One region of the Polaromonas sp. P1_E3 genome, then DNA from elsewhere that is predicted to be linked to it. Evidence: predicted binding sites of a transcription regulator. Region 1 holds the regulator's gene; the other holds the start of a gene.
What was found. The regulator LexA, encoded in region 1, represses DNA repair genes until DNA is damaged. The targets are predictions, from matches to a motif close to ACTGTATNNNNATACAGT.
Positions count from the first base shown of each region.

Region 2: a site for LexA is predicted at 2,017-2,034, ahead of AC1D0Z_RS17065 (DNA topoisomerase IV subunit B). Genes of this name have one in related genera too.

Region 1 is NZ_JBFUBD010000210.1:456-4,860, reverse strand. Features, by position in the region: partial or broken gene AC1D0Z_RS16065 (nucleoside monophosphate kinase) at 1-322, shown strand, start outside; gene AC1D0Z_RS16060 (asparaginase) at 421-1,371, opposite strand; gene lexA (transcriptional repressor LexA) at 1,511-2,215, shown strand; gene AC1D0Z_RS16050 (D-2-hydroxyacid dehydrogenase family protein) at 2,878-3,885, shown strand; partial or broken gene AC1D0Z_RS16045 (hypothetical protein) at 3,954-4,405, opposite strand, start outside.
Region 2 is NZ_JBFUBD010000251.1:21-3,145, reverse strand. Features, by position in the region: gene AC1D0Z_RS17065 (DNA topoisomerase IV subunit B) at 1-1,970, opposite strand, end outside; partial or broken gene AC1D0Z_RS17060 (MFS transporter) at 2,160-3,125, shown strand, end outside.

The sequences.
Region 1 (4,405 bases):
TTTCGAAGCCATCATCGAACGCATGAGCGGGCGCCGCTCGCACCCAGCCTCAGGCCGTACGTACCACGTCAAATTCAACCCACCCAAGGTGGAAGGCAAGGACGACGTGACGGGCGAGCCGTTGATCCAGCGCGAAGACGACAAGGAAGAAACCGTGCGCAAGCGCCTGGAGGTTTACAGCGCGCAGACCCGGCCACTGGTTGAGTACTACTCCAGCTGGGCAAAGGCAGAGCCCCATCTTGCTCCCAAATACCGGGCCATCAGTGGCATGGGCGGGGTTGACGAGATCACCGCCCGGGCGTTCAAGGCGCTGGAGGGCTGACCTCAGCCTCAAGCAATTCCATCTGCAGCCAAGCCGTCAGCCTGACGGCCTTTTTCATTGCGGGGCATCGGGCTGGACCGCCCCATCATGGTCCGGTTTCAGCTTGCTGGCAGCAGCTCGAGCATCACCGCGATCCTTGCCTTCACAGGGCTCAGCCCCTGAGAATCGGAAAACACATCCCCCGGTGTCGGCAAAACCCTGCCATTCGGGCACCTTGTCGCACGCACGACACGCACCCCGGCAGCCTGGGCATCAAGCAACGCCGCCTCAAGCGCATGGTGCAGGGTACCGTTGCCCGTGGCAGCAACCACCAACCCCTGGACCCCCTGAGCCACCAAAGCCTCCACGACCGCGCCGGTGGCGCCCGCATGATTCATGACAATCTCGACGCGTGGCCACCGCGGCACCTGGCCTGCTATCATTTCAATAGCTGCTTGCGCACGCCCTGTATGGGCTTGGGGCCAATTTCGCATTAATCTAAGCGATCCTTCTTCCACGTAGCCAATGGGCCCCGCATCACCAGAACCAAATGCATCCACCCGGTAGGTATGAACCTTCTGCACGTCCAGCGCACTGTGAATCGTTCCGGCACACACCGCGACAACACCTTTTGCGCCGGCGTGACGCGCGACCGCCATGGCATCCAGCATGTTCTGCGGGCCGTCAGGCACCAGCGCCGTAGCCGGACGCATGGCACAAGTCAGCACCACAGGCTTATCGGGACTGCATACCGCCTGAAGAAAATATGCAGTCTCTTCCAGCGTGTCCGTTCCATGCGTGATGACAATGCCCTGCACGTCCGGCTGGGCCAGAAAATGGCTGACCCGGCCGGCGAGTTTCACCCATACATCGAAACTCATGTCCTTGCTGTCGACCTGCGCCACCTGCTCGATCACCAAAGGTCCCAGTGCCGCCAAAGAAGGAATCGCAGCAACCAGCTGTGCGACACCCACTTGTGCGGCCGTATAGCCAATATTGTCCGATGCGCTGGCGGCCTGTCCGGCGATCGTGCCGCCCGTGCCAAGAATCACGATATTTTGAGGATGCATAAAACGTAAACTTGCAATCTTTTAAAAACTGGATGAAAATACAGCTACTGGATATTAAAACAGCTACGGTGACGCTGAAGTTCCGATGCCAACCGGCAGGAACCCAGCGGACGGGGTTGTGATTCAAGGAGCAACGGTGATGAGCACACTCGATAACTTTCCGCATTTTCCTTCTGAGGCGCCCAAGCTCACTGCGCGTCAGCAACAAATTCTGGAACTGATCCAGAGCGCCATTGCGCGCACAGGTGCTCCACCGACCCGCGCTGAAATTGCCGCCGAGCTGGGCTTTCGATCCGCCAATGCAGCCGAGGAGCACTTGCAGGCATTGGCCCGCAAAGGCGTCATCGAGCTGGTCAGCGGCACCTCGCGCGGCATACGTTTACGAAACGACGCACTTCGCAGCCTGAACGAATCCAGAATCAAACAGTTTTCCCTGCCGTTGCAAAGCCTGGCCCAGCTCGCCCTACCTTTGGTAGGGCGGGTTGCTGCTGGCAGCCCGATTCTCGCGCAGGAACATGTCGAGCAAACCTATTATTTCGAAAGCAGCCTTTTTCAGCGCCAACCCGACTATCTGCTCAAGGTGCGCGGCATGAGTATGCGGGACGCCGGCATCATGGATGGCGACCTGCTGGCCGTCAAACAGTCCAGGGAAGCCAAAAACGGACAAATCGTTGTGGCCCGGCTCGGTGATGAAGTCACCGTCAAGCGTTTTCGTCGCAACAAGCACCTGATCGAGCTCCTGCCGGAAAATCCGGACTTTAAAACCATCGTGGTCGAGCCCGGCGAGCCATTCGAACTCGAAGGCCTGGCTGTCGGCCTCATTCGCAACACAATGTTGATGTAACCAGTTATCTGGCCGCGCACCAGGTGGCGGGCGTTTGGCCGTGTGATGGCCAACACCCTGGTGCCGAGGCCTTTCTGGCTATTGCAGCCTGCAATCCTGCCTATGTAAACCTCTCTCATACAGGAGTTCATCATGGGAATCACCAGTTTTTCACACTCACCAATGTCGTCAGCCCTGTTCGCTCCCATACAGGCACTGGTGTCATTGTTTTTGCCGGCGCAGAACATGGCTGGCGTGGGCCAGTTTCCACCGCCAGCTGGCGCCAGGTTGTCATCTCGGCAGCTTGCGCTTCCGTTTGCTCCCAACAATTTCACGGAAACACGCAGCCCGTCTGTCCATGGGATTGGCACCGGTCTACGTTCAGACGATTCGCCTCGCCCCAGTCGGCTGAGAGTGGTTCGCGAATTTGATTGCAATGTCAGCCCCGCATGTGCCGGCCGCATGGTGATATCTGGCCGCATGGCAGATGTATGCGCTGAACTTGAGCGCATGAGCCAGCGGGAAACTTCGCTGTAGTAGCGCGTATTGCACGTTCCGCCTGGATTCAAGCGGTGGTCGGGCGTGCCTTGCGGCATCTTCAGAACGTTTCCTTGGGATACAAATCCGCAGGTAGAAGTGCCCCTYCCTGCAGAGAATAAAAATCTTGCAGGCACAATATCGGCATGAATATTGTGATCCTCGACGACTACCAGGACGCGGTGCGGAAATTAAACTGCGCGGCCAAACTGGAGGCCTATCCCGCCAAGGTCTACACCAACACGGTCAAAGGCATCGGCCAGTTGTCCGTCCGCCTTAAGGACGCCGATGTTATCGTTCTGATCAGGGAGCGAACCCAGCTCAACAGGCAAGTCATTGAAAAATTGCCCAAACTCAAGCTGATTGCCCAGACAGGCCGCGTTGGAAGCCATGTAGATGTCTCGGCATGCACTGAGCGCGGCATCGCGGTTGCCGAAGGCATTGGGTCTCCCACAGCGCCGGCCGAGTTGACCTGGGCACTGGTGATGACCGCCATGCGCCGCATTCCACACTATGTCGCCCATCTGAAACATGGCGCCTGGCAACAGGCGGGCCTCAAATCAGCGTCGATGCCCCCAAATTTCGGTATCGGTTCCGTTCTCAAGGGCAAGACCCTGGGGGTATGGAGCTATGGAAAGATCGGGCAAATTGTGGCTGGTTACGGCAGGGCGTTCGGCATGCGTGTCGTCATCTGGGGTCGTGATGCGTCACTTGAACGGGCACAGGCTGATGGCTTTGAAGTCGCGGCCAGCAAAGCCGAATTCTTCGAGCAAAGCGATGTACTGAGCCTTCACCTGCGGCTCAATGCGGAGACGCGCGGTATCGTCACGCTGGAAGATCTGTCGCGCATGAAAACCACTTCTCTGCTGGTGAATACCTCGAGGGCGGAACTGATCGAGCCAGAAGCCCTGATCGCCTCCCTCAATCGGGGACGGCCCGGCCTGGCGGCCATTGATGTGTTTGAATCAGAGCCCATTCTGCAAGGCCACGCACTGCTCCGTCTCGAAAACTGCATTTGCACGCCGCATATCGGCTATGTTGAACAGGACAGCTATGAGCTGTACTTTGGCGCGGCGTTTGACAATGTTGTGAACTTTATCAAGGGCACGCCCACCAATATCGTCAACCCGGGTGCCTTGCAAGTAAGGCGCTGACCTGATGCACCCAACCCGGGAAGGTGCTCGCAAAAGGTGAGCCCCGTCGAGTCCAGGCGGAGACTTTCTCAAGTTTTCTGGGTCGGCCCCGAGGAATCCGGAAAGTCGAGGTCAAACTCGATGAGATTGTTGGCAGCGGCTTGCGGCGGCCGAGCACCCGCGTCGATCGATGGAAACGGGGCCAAGCCCCCCGCCTCACCCTCACCTACACTCAAATCAATATCAAGGCCAAGCCGGGGGGACGCAGGAGGCTGTGTCGGGTCTGTTGCACTTGCCGCGGCGGGAGACGGCAGAGGCGCCACAATCTGAAACCGGGCTGACAGCGGCTGGATGCTGGTGGGGCCAAAGCCTCCAACGCTTGGGAGCGTATCCGGCATGGTCGGAATCGACGGTGCGTCCGACGGCCTGGCCGGTGCCTCGACGTCGCCGGGCGGCCGGCTGACAATCCTTTTTGCGATCGAGTGGAGAAGCAAGAGCTCGCGGTAGGCGGCCAGGCTGAAGACCTCACCCCGCGAATCCG
Region 2 (3,125 bases), on a different contig from region 1:
CAAATATCTATTTCCACGGCGTCACCGTGCAGCTCCATCAGTTCGCGGCGCGCCGCAGCTTCGCCTTTGCCCATCAGCTTGGTGATGAGCGTCTCGGTTTGCAGAAAATCCTGGTTGCCCAGTTGCACGGGCAACAGGCGGCGGGTATCAGGATTGAGTGTGGTTTCCCATAATTGTTCCGCATTCATCTCGCCCAGGCCCTTGAAGCGGCTGATGCTCCAGGCGCCCTCTTTTACGCCATCTTTGCGCAACTTGTCCAATATGGCGGTCAACTCGCCCTCATCCAGGGCATATACCTTGGATGCCGGTTTTTTGCCGCGGGCTGGCGCGTCCACCCGGAACAGCGGCGGCCGGGCCACATAGACATTACCCGATTCGATCAATTTGGGGAAGTGGCGGAAAAAGAGGGTCAAAAGCAGCACCTGGATGTGCGAGCCGTCCACATCGGCGTCGCTCAGGATGCAAACCTTGCCGTAGCGCAGGCCGCTCAGGTCCGGCGTGTCATTGGGGCCATGCGGGTCCACCCCGATGGCGACGGCGATGTCATGGATTTCGGTGTTGGCAAACAGGCGGTCGCGCTCGACTTCCCAGGTGTTGAGCACCTTGCCGCGCAGCGGCAGGATGGCCTGGCTTTCCTTGTCGCGGCCCATCTTGGCGCTGCCGCCGGCCGAATCGCCCTCGACCAAAAAAACCTCGTTGTGCGCCAGATCGCGGCTTTCGCAGTCGGTCAGCTTGCCGGGCAGCACGGCCACACCGGAGCCCTTGCGTTTTTCGACCTTCTGGCCGGCTTTCTGCCGCGTCTGCGCGGCCTTGATAGCCAGTTCGGCCAGTTTGCGGCCGTAATCGACGTGCTGGTTGAGCCAGAGCTCCAGCGTCGGGCGTACAAAGCTGGACACCAGCCGTACCGCGTCGCGTGAATTGAGTCGTTCCTTGATCTGGCCCTGGAACTGCGGATCGAGCACCTTGGCGCTCAGGACATAGCTGGCACGGGCAAAAACGTCTTCCGGCAAGAGCTTCACGCCCTTGGGCAGCAGCGAATGCAGGTCGACAAAGTTCTTGACGGCATTGAAGAGGCCGTCGCGCAGGCCACTTTCATGCGTACCCCCGGCGCTGGTGGGAATCAGGTTGACGTAACTTTCGCGCACCGGCTGGCCTTCTTCGGTGAAGGCCACGCACCACTGCGCGCCCTCGCCCTCGGCAAAACTCTCGTGCGAAGCGTCGGCAAAGCCTTCGCCCTCGAACATCGGGATCACCGGGTCGCCCGTCAGGGTCTGCATCAGGTAGTCGCGCAGACCGCCCTTGTAGAGCCAGGTTTGGGTGTCTTTGGTTTTCTCGTTGGTCAGCGTCACGGTGACGCCGGGCATGAGCACGGCCTTGCTGCGCAGCAGGTGGGTGAGCTCGGCCATGGGCAGCGCGGCCGATTCGAAGTATTTGGCATCGGGCCAGGCGCGAACGGTGGTGCCCGTCTTGCGGTCGCCTTCGCCGATTTTTCGCAGGTGCAGCTTCTCGATGACATCTCCGCCGGAGAACACCAGCCTGGCAACCGTGCCTTCCCGGTGGGAGGTGACTTCCAGCCGTTTGGACAAGGCATTCGTGACGCTCACGCCTACGCCGTGCAGGCCACCGGAGAAGCTGTAGGCGCCACCCTTGCCCTTGTCGAACTTGCCGCCGGCGTGCAGCCGCGTATAGACGATCTCGATGACCGGCACCTTTTCTTCAGGGTGCAGGCCGAAAGGAACACCGCGGCCGTCGTCATCCACGCTGACCGAGCCGTCGGCATGCAGCGTGACCTTGATCTTCTTGCCGTGGCCGGCCAGGGCCTCGTCGGCGGAGTTGTCCAGCACCTCCTGGATGATGTGCAAGGGGTTGTCGGTGCGCGTGTACATGCCCGGGCGCTGCTTCACGGGCTCCAGGCCCTTGAGCACGCGGATCGAGCCTTCGGAATATTCGGTGGGTAGTTTGTCAGCCATGGCAGATGAAAGAATTGCCGCAATTGTAGTCGGCGCCGGCAAAGTCACTGTATAAACATACAGCCAACCTGATTTGAGGTGGCGAATGAAGTGCGGCACGGGCAGCGTTTTGCCATTTTCGTTACAGTCGGCAGATAGCTCGTTTGCGCTCCAGGCTTTTCTTTTTTTCGCCGCTTGGCGGCCCTGTTCATGACCACCGACACCAAAAAACTCTCCATGCTGCAGGTGCTGATCTGCGGCGCCACCATCGTCACGCTGTCCATGGGCATACGCCACGGCTTTGGCCTGTGGCTGCAGCCCATCACCCAGGCGCAGGGCTGGACGCGGGAAACCTTTGCCTTTGCGCTGGCGGTGCAAAACCTGTCCTGGGGCGTGTTCGGCATCTTTGCCGGCATGGCGGCCGACCGCTTTGGCGCTTTCCGCGTCATCGTGGGCGGCGCCCTCCTTTACGCGCTGGGCCTGGTGGGCATGGCCCTTTCGCCCACCGGTTTCCTGTTCACCCTGACGGCCGGCGTGCTGATTGGCGCCGCGCAGGCTGGAACCACGTACGCCGTGATTTACGGCGTGATTGGGCGCAACATTTCGGCCGACAAGCGCTCCTGGGCCATGGGCGTGGCCGCCGCGGCAGGCTCGTTTGGCCAGTTCCTGATGGTCCCGACCGAGGGCTTCCTGATCAGCAGCCTGGGCTGGAAAGAGGCTTTGCTGGTACTGAGCGGCGCAGTGCTGCTGATCGCGCCGCTGGCACTCGGCCTGCGTGAAGGCGGTTTCGCCGGTGGGCAGCCCGCCAAGCGCGAGCAAACCATCCTTCAGGCACTGCGCGAGGCTTTCAAGTACCCGAGCTTTCAGTTGCTGATGGCGGGCTACTTTGTCTGCGGCTTCCAGGTGGTGTTCATCGGCGTTCACATGCCCAGCTACCTCAAGGACAAGGGCCTGTCCCCCCAGGTGGCCAGCTATGCGCTGGCGCTGATCGGCCTCTTTAATGTGTTCGGCACCTATATTGCAGGCTCGCTGGGCCAGAAAATTGCCAAGCGCAAGATCCTGGCGACGATTTATCTCTCGCGCGCGGTTGTCATTGCGGTGTTCCTGGCCGCGCCGCTGAGCCCCTTGAGCGTTTACATCTTCGCCAGCCTGATGGGCCTGCTGTGGCTGTCGACC